DNA from 2 places in the Candidatus Amarobacter glycogenicus genome. Region 1 is predicted to be linked to the other one. Evidence: riboswitches for the same ligand, from Rfam matches in the RefSeq annotation. Region 1 holds a riboswitch; the other holds the start of a gene.
The links. Region 1 has a riboswitch for S-adenosylmethionine ahead of metK (methionine adenosyltransferase). Riboswitches for the same ligand answer to the same signal wherever they lie in the genome.
Positions count from the first base shown of each region.

Region 2: it holds a riboswitch for S-adenosylmethionine, as region 1 does, so the genes downstream of both, thrC (threonine synthase) here and metK (methionine adenosyltransferase) in region 1, are expected to answer to the same signal.

Region 1 is NZ_JADJAT010000004.1:97,492-104,170, reverse strand. It holds gene nosZ (Sec-dependent nitrous-oxide reductase) at 1-62, opposite strand, end outside; gene IPG14_RS07855 (cupredoxin domain-containing protein) at 155-634, opposite strand; SAM-I-IV-variant riboswitch at 910-1,010, shown strand; gene metK (methionine adenosyltransferase) at 1,128-2,288, shown strand; gene IPG14_RS07845 (NDP-sugar synthase) at 2,299-3,297, shown strand; gene IPG14_RS07840 (phosphoglucomutase/phosphomannomutase family protein) at 3,303-4,556, shown strand; gene IPG14_RS07835 (SIS domain-containing protein) at 4,720-5,787, shown strand; gene IPG14_RS07830 (enoyl-CoA hydratase/isomerase family protein) at 5,859-6,665, shown strand.
Region 2 is NZ_JADJAT010000021.1:57,959-64,637, reverse strand. It holds gene IPG14_RS17115 (hypothetical protein) at 1-296, opposite strand, end outside; gene IPG14_RS17110 (hypothetical protein) at 318-467, opposite strand; gene IPG14_RS17105 (XdhC family protein) at 757-1,068, shown strand; gene tatA (twin-arginine translocase TatA/TatE family subunit) at 1,236-1,508, shown strand; gene IPG14_RS17095 (hypothetical protein) at 1,640-2,041, shown strand; gene IPG14_RS17090 (ubiquitin-like small modifier protein 1) at 2,139-2,414, opposite strand; gene IPG14_RS17085 (NIL domain-containing protein) at 2,453-2,695, opposite strand; gene thrC (threonine synthase) at 2,697-3,941, opposite strand; SAM riboswitch class I at 4,140-4,248, opposite strand; gene IPG14_RS17075 (hypothetical protein) at 4,359-4,976, opposite strand; gene IPG14_RS17070 (calcium-binding protein) at 5,123-6,040, opposite strand; gene IPG14_RS17065 (signal peptidase I) at 6,067-6,657, opposite strand.

The DNA.
Region 1 (6,679 bases):
ATGACGAGGCCACCCGCGCCCGCAGCCGCTCCGGTGATCAGTTCCCTTCGTGTGATAGGCATTCGGATACTCCCTCTCCATGTGCCGGCACGGCCGGCGTTCTTGACTCACCCGGCACCCGGCCTCGATGGCCCGGGCGCCGGGAATGGGGCCGTTACTGGACTTCGATCGTGCCGACCATGTCCGGCAGGTGGTAGTCGCACTGGAACTTGACGGTACCCTTCTTGTTGAAGGTGGCGGTGAACTTGCTTTCCGTTTCCGGGTTCACCAGGGCGTCACTCATGAAGTCCTTGCCTTCGGTGGCCTTGGACAGGATCTTCATGTCGTGGACGGCCGCACCTTCGTTCTTGGCGATGAAGGTGATCTTCTTGCCGACGGGCACCTTGATCGCGCTGGGGGTGAACTTGTTATCGGTCATCACGACGGTGATGGTTTCGCTGGCCGGCGCATCGCCGCCGCCACTGGGCTTGGTGGGGCTGGTGTCGCCACTGCCGCCGCCGATGGTCGCGACGGAGATGCCACCGTCGCCGGAATCGGCATCGTCGTCATCCCCGGCACAGCCAGCGAACGCCAAAGCGAATGCTGCCGCCGGGGCAAGCAGGACCCATTTGTAAGACCTGATTTTCGTGAACATTTCCCCCTCCTTGGTGGGTCAATCGGCCAGGCTCCTTGCCCGGCTCTTTACTTTTGATTGTAGAACAAGGGTCGACTCCGGGCTGTCGGCAAAATGTGATAATCGTCACAAGTGGCCCTACTCGCGTCCATCGGGCTATAGAAGTCTTCGATGTCGCTGGCCCAGCTTGTCCGGACGCCGGTGTTCATTCTACGGCCGGAAGGGTGAAGACCAGGGCACCGTTCGGGCAAGAAACGGTAGTGCTACCGGCAATCGCCGGGTATCTGCTACCATCGCGGGTGCGTTAAGAGGGCGACCGGCGCCCGGCAACCTGGTAAGCCTCCAAGGTGCCAAGACGACGCGGTCCTTCCGTGGAAGGGCAACAAAAGGCGGGTCCTACGGGAAGGACTCGCCCCTCACGATGAGGGGCGCACCCATTCGGGAGCGAACAGAAACCCCTTACCGGAACGCGAGGGTGTATCCCTTACCATTTCAACGCGACGGATGGGCTGCGATGACTGAACGGAAGCTCCTGACCTCGGAGTCGGTGACCGAGGGCCACCCCGACAAGATGTGTGACCAGATCTCGGATTCCGTGCTCGATACGCTCCTCGCACAGGACAGGATGTCCCGCGTGGCCTGTGAGACAGCCACGACGAACGGACTCGTGCTGGTGATGGGCGAGATCACGACGAAGGGGTATGCCGACATCTCCAAGATCGTCCGGCAGGCGGTGCTCGACATCGGGTACGACTCCTCGGAGAAGGGATTCGACGGTCACACGTGCGGAGTGATGGTCGCGATCAGCGAACAATCACCCGACATCGCAATGGGCGTGAGCCGCGGCGAAGAAATCGAGAACGGTGCGGGTGACCAGGGCATGATGATGGGCTTCGCCTGTACTGAGACTCCGGAATACATGCCGCTGACGATCTCGCTGGCCCACAAGCTGACCAAACACCTCGCCGAGGTACGCAAGAGCGGCAAACTGACGTGGCTGTGGCCGGACGGCAAGTCCCAGGTGACCGTTGAGTACGACGAGAAGTGGAATCCTATCCGCGTCGACACCGTCGTGATCTCGACGCAGCACCGGGACGACATCGACCTCGAGACGATCCAGACGCAGATCGTCAAGGAGGTGATCCGTCCGGTCGCCGGGAAGCTGATGGACGCTGAGACGAAGATCCACGTGAACCCGACGGGGCGGTTCGTGATCGGGGGGCCGCGTGGCGACGCCGGCCTGACGGGCCGGAAGATCATCGTCGACACCTATGGCGGGGTGGGGCGCCACGGCGGAGGGGCGTTCAGCGGAAAGGACCCGACCAAGGTCGACCGGTCGGGCGCATATGCCGCGCGCTGGGTAGCGAAGAACATCGTGGCGGCCGGGTTGGCGACACGCTGCGAGTTCATGCTTTCGTACGCGATCGGGGTGGCGCAGCCGACCAGCATCGGGATCGAGACGTTCGGCACGGGTGTGGTGGACGATTCGGCGATCCTGCGAGCGGTGCGGAAGCACTTCGACCTGCGCCCCGGCGCGATCATCCAGGAGTTGGACCTGCGGCGGCCAATTTACCGGCAGACTGCAGCCTACGGGCACTTCGGGAGGATCGACCTGGACCTGCCATGGGAAGACACGTCGCGGGCGGCCGACCTGCGGAAAACCGCGGGCCGGTAGAGCTCGCCTGGTGGATGCGATTCTGCTTGTCGGTGGCCAGGGCACCCGGCTTCGGCCACTGACGAGTCACCGCCACAAGAGCCTGGTGCCGCTACTGAACCGGCCCGCTATCGAGTACCTGTTCGAGTGGCTTGAGCGTTCGGGATTCGACCGCGTGGTGCTCGCGCTTGGGCAGGCGAACGAAGACCTCGCAACGGCCTACCCCGCCGGGCAGAGAGGCCGCCTCGAGATCATCCCGATACTGGAGCGCGAACGGCTGGAGAGCGGCGGAGCCATTCGAAACGCGGTGAAGACTGCCGGGATCGCCGGCCGGTTCGCGGTCCTGAACGGCGACGTATACGTGGACTTCGATTTCGCCCCGGCCCTGGCAGCGCACATCGAGCGGGAGGCGGACCTCACGATGGCGCTGAAAGCGCTGCCGGACCCCTCCCAGTTCGGCGTTGCCGTGACCGATGGCACGGGGCTCATCACTGGATTCGTGGAGAAACCTCCACCGGGGACTGCACCAAGCAACCTGGTTAACGCGGGCGTCTGGATTTTCGAACCGGGACTGGTGGATGAGATCCCCAGCGGGGCAGTCCGGGTTGAGGAGACGCTGTTCCCATCGCTGGTCGCCCGGCGAAGGACGGTGCTTGGCCACCAATTTTCCGGAACGTGGGCCGACCTCGGCACGCCGGCCCGCTACTTGCAGGTCTCGAAAGAACTGCTCGGCACTCGGAACGAGATCGCTCCCGGCGTGAAGCTCTCGGCGACGGGCAGTCTCTCCGGGTCGGCAATCGGGATGAGTTCCCAGCTCCAGATGGGAACGACGGTCCAGAACTCCATCCTGTGGGAGAACGTGACCGTCTCAGCGGGCGCACAGGTGATCGACTCCATCCTCGCGGACAACGTGTTCGTTGGGACCGGAGCAGTCTTGCAGGGGGTGGTCGCGGGGAGGGGGGCGCAAATCGGGGCGGGCGTGGTGCTCCCGCCGGGGACGAGCGTCGAAGCGGGCGGCCGGTATGATTGAGGCCGATGACTGAGAACCCGGTCCACTTCGGCACCGACGGCTGGCGGGCGATCATTGCGGAGACCTTCACGTTCGAGAACGTGATGGCATGTGCGCAGGCGGCAGCCGACCACTTCGCTGCGACCTATGGCAAGGGACAGCCAATGGTGGTCGGTTATGACACGAGGTTCCTTTCCGATGAATTCGCCCTGTCCGTCGCCCGGGTGTTGGCAGGCAACGGCTTTCGAGTGCAACTCGCCAACCGGCCAGCGCCGACACCGGCACTGAGCTACCGGATTATTGAGACGCAGGCGTGCGGCGGCATCGTCGTTACCAGTTCGCACAACCCGTTCCGCTGGAACGGTATCAAGGTGAAGCCGCACTACGGCGGTAGTGCCAGTCCAGAGTTCGTCGCCGAAATTGAGCGGCGCGTTCCCGCGATACTTGCGACTCCTGGGGCCGTGAAGCTCGCGCCGTCGACGGCTGAGAGCATCGAGCGATTCGACCCGATACCCGGGTATCTCGCGACCCTGGGAGAGAAGGTCGACATTCCGCGAATCAAAGCCGCCGGACTGCGGGTGGCGGTCGACCCGATGTACGGTTCGGGGGCGGGCTTGTTCGAAGAACTCCTCGCGGGCGGAAAGAGCACCGTCACGGAAATCCACGGCGAGCGGAACCCGGCGTTCCCTGGTATCCGCGCCCCCGAGCCAATCGAGTCGAACCTGGGCGAGTTCATGCACCTGATGGCGAGCGGGCGGTACGACATCGGCATCGCGAACGATGGGGATGCCGACCGGGTCGGGCTGGTGGATGAGAAGGGGAACTACGTCGACCAACTGCGTGCGTTCGCCCTGCTTGTGAACTACATGCTCGGCGAGCGGGGACTGCGCGGGCCCATCGTAAAGTCGGTTACGACGACGAACATGGTCGCGCTGCTTGCCAAGCACTACGGAGTGGACTTGTACGAGACTCCGGTCGGGTTCAAGCACATTGGGCCACTGATGATGGAAAAGGATGCACTGATCGGCGGCGAGGAGAGCGGCGGTTACGGATTCCGGGGGCACCTGCCCGAACGCGATGGCATCCTCGCCGGGTTGTACCTCCTGGACTACGCGGCGGCGACGGGAAAGCCGCCTTCGGAGTTGCTTGAACGCGTCTTCCAGATTACGGGGCCGCACTACTACGAACGGATCGACATCGAACTGGAACCGGGCTCGAATGAGCGGTTCAAGCGAACCTTGATGCGGCGAGACCGGGCGAAATCGCGGGGAGGCCGGTAAGGAGCTCCGACCGGACAGACGGCTGGCGATTCTTTATCGACGAGGGCTGGCTCCTCTTCCGGCTCTCCGGGACGGAACCGCTGTTGCGGATCTATACCGAAGTGACTGCAAGCACGCTCGTGCGTCCGGTCCTCGATGCCGGCCGGCAGATTGCCGGACTGGCATGACACGGCTGGACGATCCCGGCGCCTACGCGATCGATGCGTCGGGCATGTTCGGCCACATCGAGAAGCTTGGTGAGGAGTTTGAGCGCGCATGGCTGGCATCGCTTTCGCTGGGCGTGCCGGGGGCGAGCTATGACAGCGTCGTGATCGCCGCGATGGGCGGCTCGGCGGCCGCTGGCGATTACTTCGCCGCTCATTCGGACAAACAGGCCCCAATTCCGATCGAAGTCGTGCGGGGTTACTCGCTTCCCGCCTACGCGGGACCGCGGACGCTCGTCGTAGCGCTCTCGTACTCGGGCGCCACGGAGGAATCGCTGTCGTGCTACCGCGAGGCGCGGATGCGCGGAGCGTCGGTCATGGCCATCTCCACGGGAGGAGAACTGGCGCGGCGAGCGGAAGCAGATGGTATCCACTGGCACCGGATCGCCTACGCTTCTCCACCGCGGGCGGCCCTTGGGCACACGCTCGCGGCGCTAATGCGCATCGGCCAGCGGCTGGGCCTGAACGCGCTATGCGACCCGGATGTCGCCGATGTGGCGCAGGCTCACCGGGAACTCGTCCGTGGGCATGTTGGCCGGAAAGTCGCCGCGGAGCGGAACCCTGCGAAGCAGCTGGCCGAGTTGCTGGCTGAGGCCGACCCCCTGGTGGTACTGGCCGCGGAGCACCTGGCCCCGGTTGGGCGCAGGACCAAGAACCAGTTCGCGGAGAACGCGAAGGCAGTCGCGGTGTTCGAAGAAGTCCCGGAGGCGACACATAATTTTGTCGTTGGACTGGAGACGGGCCAGGTAGCCCACCCCGTGGGGCTCGCGTTCACGTCTCCGAAAGCGTCCGTGGGGAACCAGCGGCGATTCGAGCTGCTTTCGGGGATCTTCGACACGTTGGGTGGTGCGATGGCGGGGCTGCCAACTCGCGGAATCTCGCGGCTGGCCGACCAGTTCGAGGCGACAGCGTGGGGCGACCACCTGTCGTGCTACCTGGCCCTGCTGCGAGGGGTTGACCCCACTCCGACGCCGAGCCTGCAGCGCGTCCGTGCGGCAATGGCTCAGGAGACCGCCCGGCGAGCCTGAAGGATGCACGCCCCCGTGTTCGCGCCAACGCGGCTAGAATGCGCGGACACTTCTCCCGGGGGTTGGACCCGTTGACCTACGAAGCCATTCTCTACGACGTCGCGGACCGCGTGGCGACCATTACGCTGAACAAGCCAGAGCGCCTGAACGCATTTGACGACCACATGCTGACCGAATGGGCGGACGCGATCGGTCGCGCCGACCAGGACCGCGGCGTAGGGGCGGTGATCATCACGGGCGCGGGACGTGGGTTCTGCAGTGGGATGAACGTGGCAGCGGAAGCGGGTGGCAGCGGGGTGCTGCGGACGCAGGCTTCGGTAGCCGACCGGCGGCACAGCTTACGTGACCGGGTGCACCCGATCCCTCGCGCGCTCATCCAGCTGGAGAAGCCATACATCGCGGCAATCAACGGGGCAGCCGCGGGCGCGGGAATGGACATGGCGACGATGGCGGACATCCGGTTCATGAGCACGACGGCGCGGGTGGGAATGACCTATGTGCGCATGGGCCTCATCCCGGGCGACGGCGGCACGTACTCCTTGCCCCGCGTCGTCGGGACGCAACGCGCGCTGGACATGATCTGGACCGGGAAGATGATCACCGCCCAGGAAGCGTTGGAGATCGGCTACGCGCTCGCCGTTTACGAACCGGAAGAGCTGATGCCGCGGGTGACGGAGTACGCGAAGAAGATCGCAAACGGGCCTGGGGTCGCAGTGCAGCTTTCGAAAAAACTGGTGTACCGCTCCGCGAATATCCCGTTCGATGAGCACCTGGACATGGCACAGATGGCGATGTTCATCGCCCAGTCTACCGAGGATGCCCGGGAGGGCCCGCGCGCATTCGTGGAGAAGCGCGAACCGCAGTTCAAGGGAAGCTGACTCCTTTGCCGGTG
Region 2 (6,679 bases), on a different contig from region 1:
CAGGCGCCCGCGGGCCAGTAGCTGACCGGAGTCGCTACGGACACTCGCACGGCGCCGCCGGCCGGGATGCCGGGAGCCACCGTGAAGGTGAGGGTCGAGATGTTCGAAGGGGTGGTCGTGTCCAGCCCGTAGTGCACGTTGGACACCGTGTAACCCGAGATGGCAGCCTCGCCGTCACCGGCAACCGAGGCTGGCACAGTGTTCGCAGCCGCGAAGCCGTACGTGAGCACGGACATGAGACCGAAGATGCCGAGGAGGATGAGTCGCCTGGGCGTGATGGTGATGGTCTGGTTCACAGCGTGACCTCTGGTGTGGTGTCAGCCGGCGGCGCAAGCGCCGCCGGCTGACTCGTTTGGCCTGGACTGGTTAAAGGTGTTGGTTGCCGCGAAGCCGAAGGCGGACATCGCGACGATGGCGAAGACGGCCACGGCCGCAAGGCGGCGGGGGCTCTTCATGCTCTTGATCATGAGATTCTCTCCTGTTTGGCGGGTCCTCCCCGCCCCTTGGTGGGTGTGAGCCCCATCACGGGGTCTCCACTCGGGAGTTCGGCCGGGGAGACATCGCGTGAAAGCCTCATGAACGGGAATTCGTCATATTGCGTTCCTGCAGATACCGCTTCCGCTATCAAGTTCCGGCCGAACCTGCCGATTTGGCATCCCCGGGGCATATCAGGGAAAACCCTGACGTCCTGTGAACCACCGTCGGGAAACGAGTTGCGGTTGCCAAACCGGCGAGAACCCGCAACGATCGATCCACATGCAGGATGAGATCTACCGGGAAATCCTCTCCGCGGTTGAGCGCGGCGAACCCGTCGTGCTGGCCACAGTCGCCCGCACCCGCGGCAGCACGCCACGCAAGACGGGCGCGAAGATGGTTGTCCGCAAAGACGGCACGTTCTTCGGCACCATCGGCGGCGGCTGCGGGGAAGCCGAAGTCTGGCAGGAGGCGATGGACGTCATCGCCGATGGCAAGCCCCGCATCGTCACTGTCGACCTCACCGAACCGCTCGACGGCGAAGACAAGATCTGCGGGGGCGTCATGGATGTCTTCGTGGAGCGGGTGGGCTAAGACTCCCGGCCAGTGCTCAGGCGGCGTTGGGAGCGGCGATGCGCCGGCGCCGGCAAGGGTTCGCGCGTAACCCGAACTTGACCTCGGTTACGTGGCGCGTTCGCGGGGGCGTCCTATCCTGTACCATGAAACACAGGTCCTTCCGAGAGGGACCGGGAGTACATCGTATGTTGGGACCGTTGGGTGGCCCGGAACTGGCGATCATCGCCGTCGTAATCATCCTGATTTTCGGAGTCGGGAAGTTCAGCAGCCTGGGCAAAGACCTCGGCTCTTCGATCAAGGAATTCCGCCGCGCCGTCAAAGACGACGACGCCGATGCGAGCAAGAACGTCCAGCAGGCGAGCGCGCCACCCCCGGCGCAGACGCAGTACACCCCGCCGGCCCCGCCCGCGGCACAGCCGCCTCAGCAGCCGGGAGACCAGAAGACCAACCTCTTCTAGATCCCACTCGATGCCAGGCCATGAAGCCCCCGGGAGACCGGGGGCTTTTCTATTTGTGCCCGATGGGTCATCCCGAAAGAACCCTTCGAGCCTGACGGTGCTGCAAGCCCACCACTAGGCTCCGCTCTACGATGGACTATGTCCTCATGGTGGCTATCGGCTGCATCGCGCTCGCAGGCGTTTTCGGGGGCATTTGGCTTGCCGGGGGACTCGATTGGAGCCGCGGAGCTTTCCTCTGGGCCGCGCTCCTGTCCCTCCTGCTGGCACCTTTGCTGGGCTTCATCGTCGGCAGGATCCTGCGCGCCTCGACGAACCGCCCGGACATGCCATGGGCCATCGTCTGGGGTGCGATCCTGGAACCAGCCCTCCTGTTGGCGTCCGTCTTTTTCGCGCTCGCCATCACGGGGTCGCGCAGGCCGCACCCTGGACACTTCTTCGGGAAGGCTCTTGCCGGCACCGCGTTGGCGTCGTTCCTGATGCTTCTGACGTGGTTTCCGGCCCTGGTAAGCTCATGGGCGATTGCGGGCAGGTGACGATGCCGGTGCGCACCTTCGGCCCATTTTGAGACCCAATGTTGTCGCTCTCGGGAGTGTTTGTGCTCCGCGCATCGCGAGTCGGCTCGCGCTTCTCCTAGCCTCCGGCCACCGCCGGCACGATGCTCACCTCGTCGCCATCCTTCAAGGGTGTGCCGAGGCCGTCGCTGAAGCGGACATCGTCGCCGTTCACGTAGATATTGACGAAGCGGCGCAGCTGGCCGCTCTCGTCGAGCACCCGCTCGCGCATCCCGGGGTACGAACCTTCCAGGTTGGCGACGAGCGATGCGATGTTCGCCCCTTCGCCAGAAACCTTCGAAAGGTTGCCAGTGAGCGATCGGAGCGGCTGTGGGATAAGGACAGTGACAGGCACGGGAATTCTCCAGTTCAGTTGTTCGGCGAATGCGAGGCTCAGCCCTCGATGACGTCTCCGCCCACGGGGTCGACGCGCACGCCCTTGCCCAGGGCCCACGCGATGCTGCGGTCGATCTCGGCCGGGTCGCCTTCGAGTTCGAGCAACACCCAGCCCGTGTTCTCATCGACATCGGCCATGCGGACGTTGGTGATCACCCGGAACTCGTGCCCCAGGTTGTAAATCAAGGGCTCCTTGATCAGGTTCTCCGGGAACGTGAACTTCACGCGCTTGAGCGACATTTCAGGCGACTCCCTGCGCCACCGGGGCGCGATACGCGGCTTCGAAACTCTCCATCGTCGCGTCGATCTCCAGCGGCGTCTCCAGGTGTCCGGCGACCGCTTCCGCCGTCTTGAACCCGGCACCGGTGATGAACGCGACCGTGAGCTCGTCGGGGTGGATTCTACCCTGAGCGGCAAGTTGCTTCAGCGACGCCACCGTCACGCCACCGGCCGTTTCGCCGAAGATCCCCTCGGTCTCCGCGAGCAGCTTCATCCCATCGATGATTTCCGGGTCGTCGACCATGCCGCAAGCGCCGTCCGTCTCCGCGAGCTGGACGAGGCTGTAGTAGCCATCCGCCGGGTTCCCGATGGCGAGCGACTTCGCGATGGTGTTCGGCCGCTGGGGCCGGAAGTTCGTCGTGCCTTCTTGCCAGGCCACCGCCACCGGCGAACATCCCGTCGCCTGGGCGCCGCTCATGCGCGGGCTGGGCTTGTCGATCAGGCCCGCCTTGTACAGCTCCTCGAACCCCTTGCGGATCTTCACGAAGAGCGAGCCGCTTGCGATCGGCACGACGCAATGGTCCGGGGCGCGCCAGCCGAGTTGTTCGGCCACTTCGAAACCAAGCGTCTTCGAGCCTTCCGCGTAGTACGAGCGCACGTTCACGTTCACGAAGCCCCAGTTGTAGGAGCCCGCGAGTTCGGCGCAAAGGCGGTTCACGGCGTCGTAGTTGCCGCGCACCTTCACCAGTGTCGGGTTGTAGATGCTCGAACCGAGGACCTTCCCGGCCTCCAGGTCGTGCGGGATGAAGACGACCGCCTCCATGCCCGCCGCGGCCGCATGGGCGCTCACGCTGTTCGCGAGGTTGCCGGTGCTTGCGCAGGCCAGCTTGTCGTATCCCAGCTCGCGCGCCCGGCTGGCAGCGACGGCGACGACCCGGTCCTTGAACGACCAGGTCGGGTTCACCGTGTCGTTCTTGATGTACAGGTTGTTCAGACCGAGGGCTTTGCCCAGGTTCTTCGCGCGCACCAGCGGCGTGAACCCGGCGCCGATATCGATGGCGTTCTCGGCATCGCAGGGCAGGAAGTCCTTGTAGCGCCAGAGGCTGGCGGGGCCGTTCCGGATGGTCTCTCGCGAAACGTTCTTGCGGATGCCGTCGTAGTCGTAGGTCACTTCGACCGGGCCGAAGCAGAAGTCGCACACGTGGCGCGCTTCCAGGGGGTATTCGCGATGACACTCGCGACAGCGAAGGTTGGTGGCGAAACTCATGCGTGGTCTCCGAAAGCGTCCATCCCTGGGGGAAGGACGGGCACTGGCCCGCGCGGAGCGATGCCGCGGCGGAATGGCGCAATGACGGGTTCGGGGAGGCCCTTCCGGGGAAGGGCTAACGCATGACCATACGGCCCAAAGAGGAAACCATCTGACACTCCTCGTCCGCGTGGGCCGTTCGAATTCGAGCGTTAGTCGCTCTCATCTTTCTCCCGGCGCGCCGGGAGTCCGGATTTGGCACCTTGTCTGATGAGACAGGTTGCCGGGGTTTCAAAGGGCCGGTCCCTCAACCCCATCTTGATAAGCGCGGCCACGTTCGCGGTGATTGAAGACATAGTAGCAGGGAACAGGAAAAAGGGAACGCAGGGGGGGGAGCCTTACGGCTCCCCGCGCTTCTGCTCTGCTGGCAGCTGGCCGCTAGTTGCTTGTCCAGTGATCGTTCTGGCCGAAGCCGGGCGTAGGCGTCTTGAACTGCAGCCCATGCACACCCCCGGCGGGGTCGTTCAGCACTTCCTGGATGATCGTGTACTGGCCCCACAGGTCACCGCCCGGGCCTACCCAGACGATCTTGTCGAACAACGTGAAGTGCGCATCCTGCGAAGTATCCGCGTCCAACGGGTCCGAGTCGTAGTCGCCGTTGATGTGGTTGGTCAACCAACCCAGGCTGATACCGCCAGCGACACCGTTGACGAGCCCCCGGTCGAGCTTCCCGTCGCCATTGCAATCGACGTTGGCGAGCCATGAGTCGCTCCACTTCATGCTTAGCGCGTCGTCGACAAAGTCGCCGGTATTGCCCCAGTACGTGCCGTCGAGCACGCGGTCCGAACTGTCGTACGTCCCGTTGAACATGTGTGCCTGGTAGTTGTATCCGAACTGGTCGTAGCCGGTGCGAATGACGTTCCCAACGGAGTCAGTGATCGTCCCGCCCTTGATGGTTGCACAGGCCTGGGCAGCGTCCACGCCCGTGGAAGCCGTTCCCAGGCCGACGAGTGCTGCCGCGAAAGCGACAGCTCCCAGCAATGATGCCCTGAACATGATGAATCCCACATCCTCGTAATTTCCCGAACCGCGTTCGGGTTGCGTATGGTTGCCGATCGGCGATTAATTCGTCAAGAGAGAATTAATTGGGCTCGCCGCGCCCGTTCACTTCGAGAAGATCGCAACCCCGCTGAATTCGTACTTCACCGGGCGGTCCCCCGGCTGGGTCGGCTTTGGCGTTGGTGTGGAGGTCGGCGTGGCCGTCGGCGTCTTCGTTGGGGTCGCGGTCGGCTTCGCCGGTGTCGTCGTCGCACCGGGCGTGACGGTCCCGGTGGCCGCCGAGGGCGTTTCCGTTGGGTCGGCACTGCCGCTGGACGTCTTCGCCCCGGCCGACGGAGTCGGCGACCCGCCCGATGCGGTTGTCGTCGTCCGGTGCCCGCCCTCGTCGCAGTCGCCGTCGTCGCCGTGGTCGCGCCACCAGCGCCGCCGGTCAGGCTGCCGGACTCCCGGTCGCCATCGCAGCACTCATCTTCATCGTCGTCTTCGTCGCCGTGGCCGGAGCCGCCGCCAGCACCGCCAACGAGGGCATCGCGGTGGTGACCATCGCAACCGCCGCCGGAATCCGGCTGCTCGCCATTGAACACCAGTTCGCAGTTCACGATCGTGTCCTGGCCTTCGCCGCCGATGCAGATATCGAAGCCTGGCCCGCCATCGAGCACGTCGTCGCCGTTGCCGCCGAAGAGCGTGTCGGACCCGTTCCCGCCGAGGATGACGTCCTTCGCGTTGAACCCCTTGAGCAGGTCGTTGCCGTCGCCGCCGTCGATGCAGTCCTTGCCGTTCGCCCCGGAAACGATGTCGTGCCCGCCGAGCGCCAGTGCCAGCTGCCCCTGGTTGCCGAGGAGGAGGAAGTCGGGCCCGGCCGTCCCGTTGACGGTGTTCGCGGGGGTGTAGGCGAGGCCGTTGGCGGTGCAGAGGGGCGGGGTGGGGTCGACTGGGACCCGGTAGGGACCGAATGCCGCAACCGCGGTGTCGGCCGGGGTTGCCATGAGCGCAGGCGGGCTCCAGATGCCCAGACTGATGGCAATCACCCCTAACAGCAGCAAGCCCGCGCGCTCAGGCATAGCCCAACCCCTCATCTCTCAAATCCTCAGGAAACCAGCGAAGTCCGTCGCCGCCGGCGAAGTTCCGCGGCAGCCTCAGTCAGCTCCCAAGCAACGTACGCCGCGATTGCTAACACCCCGAACGCGATGAGCGTCTCCCGTGAGAAGGAGGTGGCCGCCCAACTGAACGGGCGCGGCACTTCCAGGGATTGCCGACCGATGATCTGAGACTGCTGAACCACGTCACTGTCGTCGGCGGGATTGTTGTCGCCGCGGAAGACAAATTCCCTCGGCTGCCGCTGCGTCACTTCGCTCTCTACGGTGCCGTCTGGCTTCTTGATATTCGTAATAACGTCGTAACCGACCCACCGGCCCTCCGCAACGCGGTGGACGACCGGGACCCCATCCTTCACGTAAGCGACGACGTCGCCCTCTTCGATCTCCCACGGGTCGACTGCCCGTATCCCGACTACGTCACCGGGCGATAGACTCGGCTTCATGCTCGGCGAGTTGATTGTGTAGATCGAGATGCCCGCGAATTGCAGACCGAAGTAGATCGCCGCGGTCGTGCAAACGACGCCAAGCACCGCGAAGAATGCCATGTTCTGGGCGACCTTCCAAAGCTTATTGCCTGTCATCGAAACCTCCGCAGCATCACTG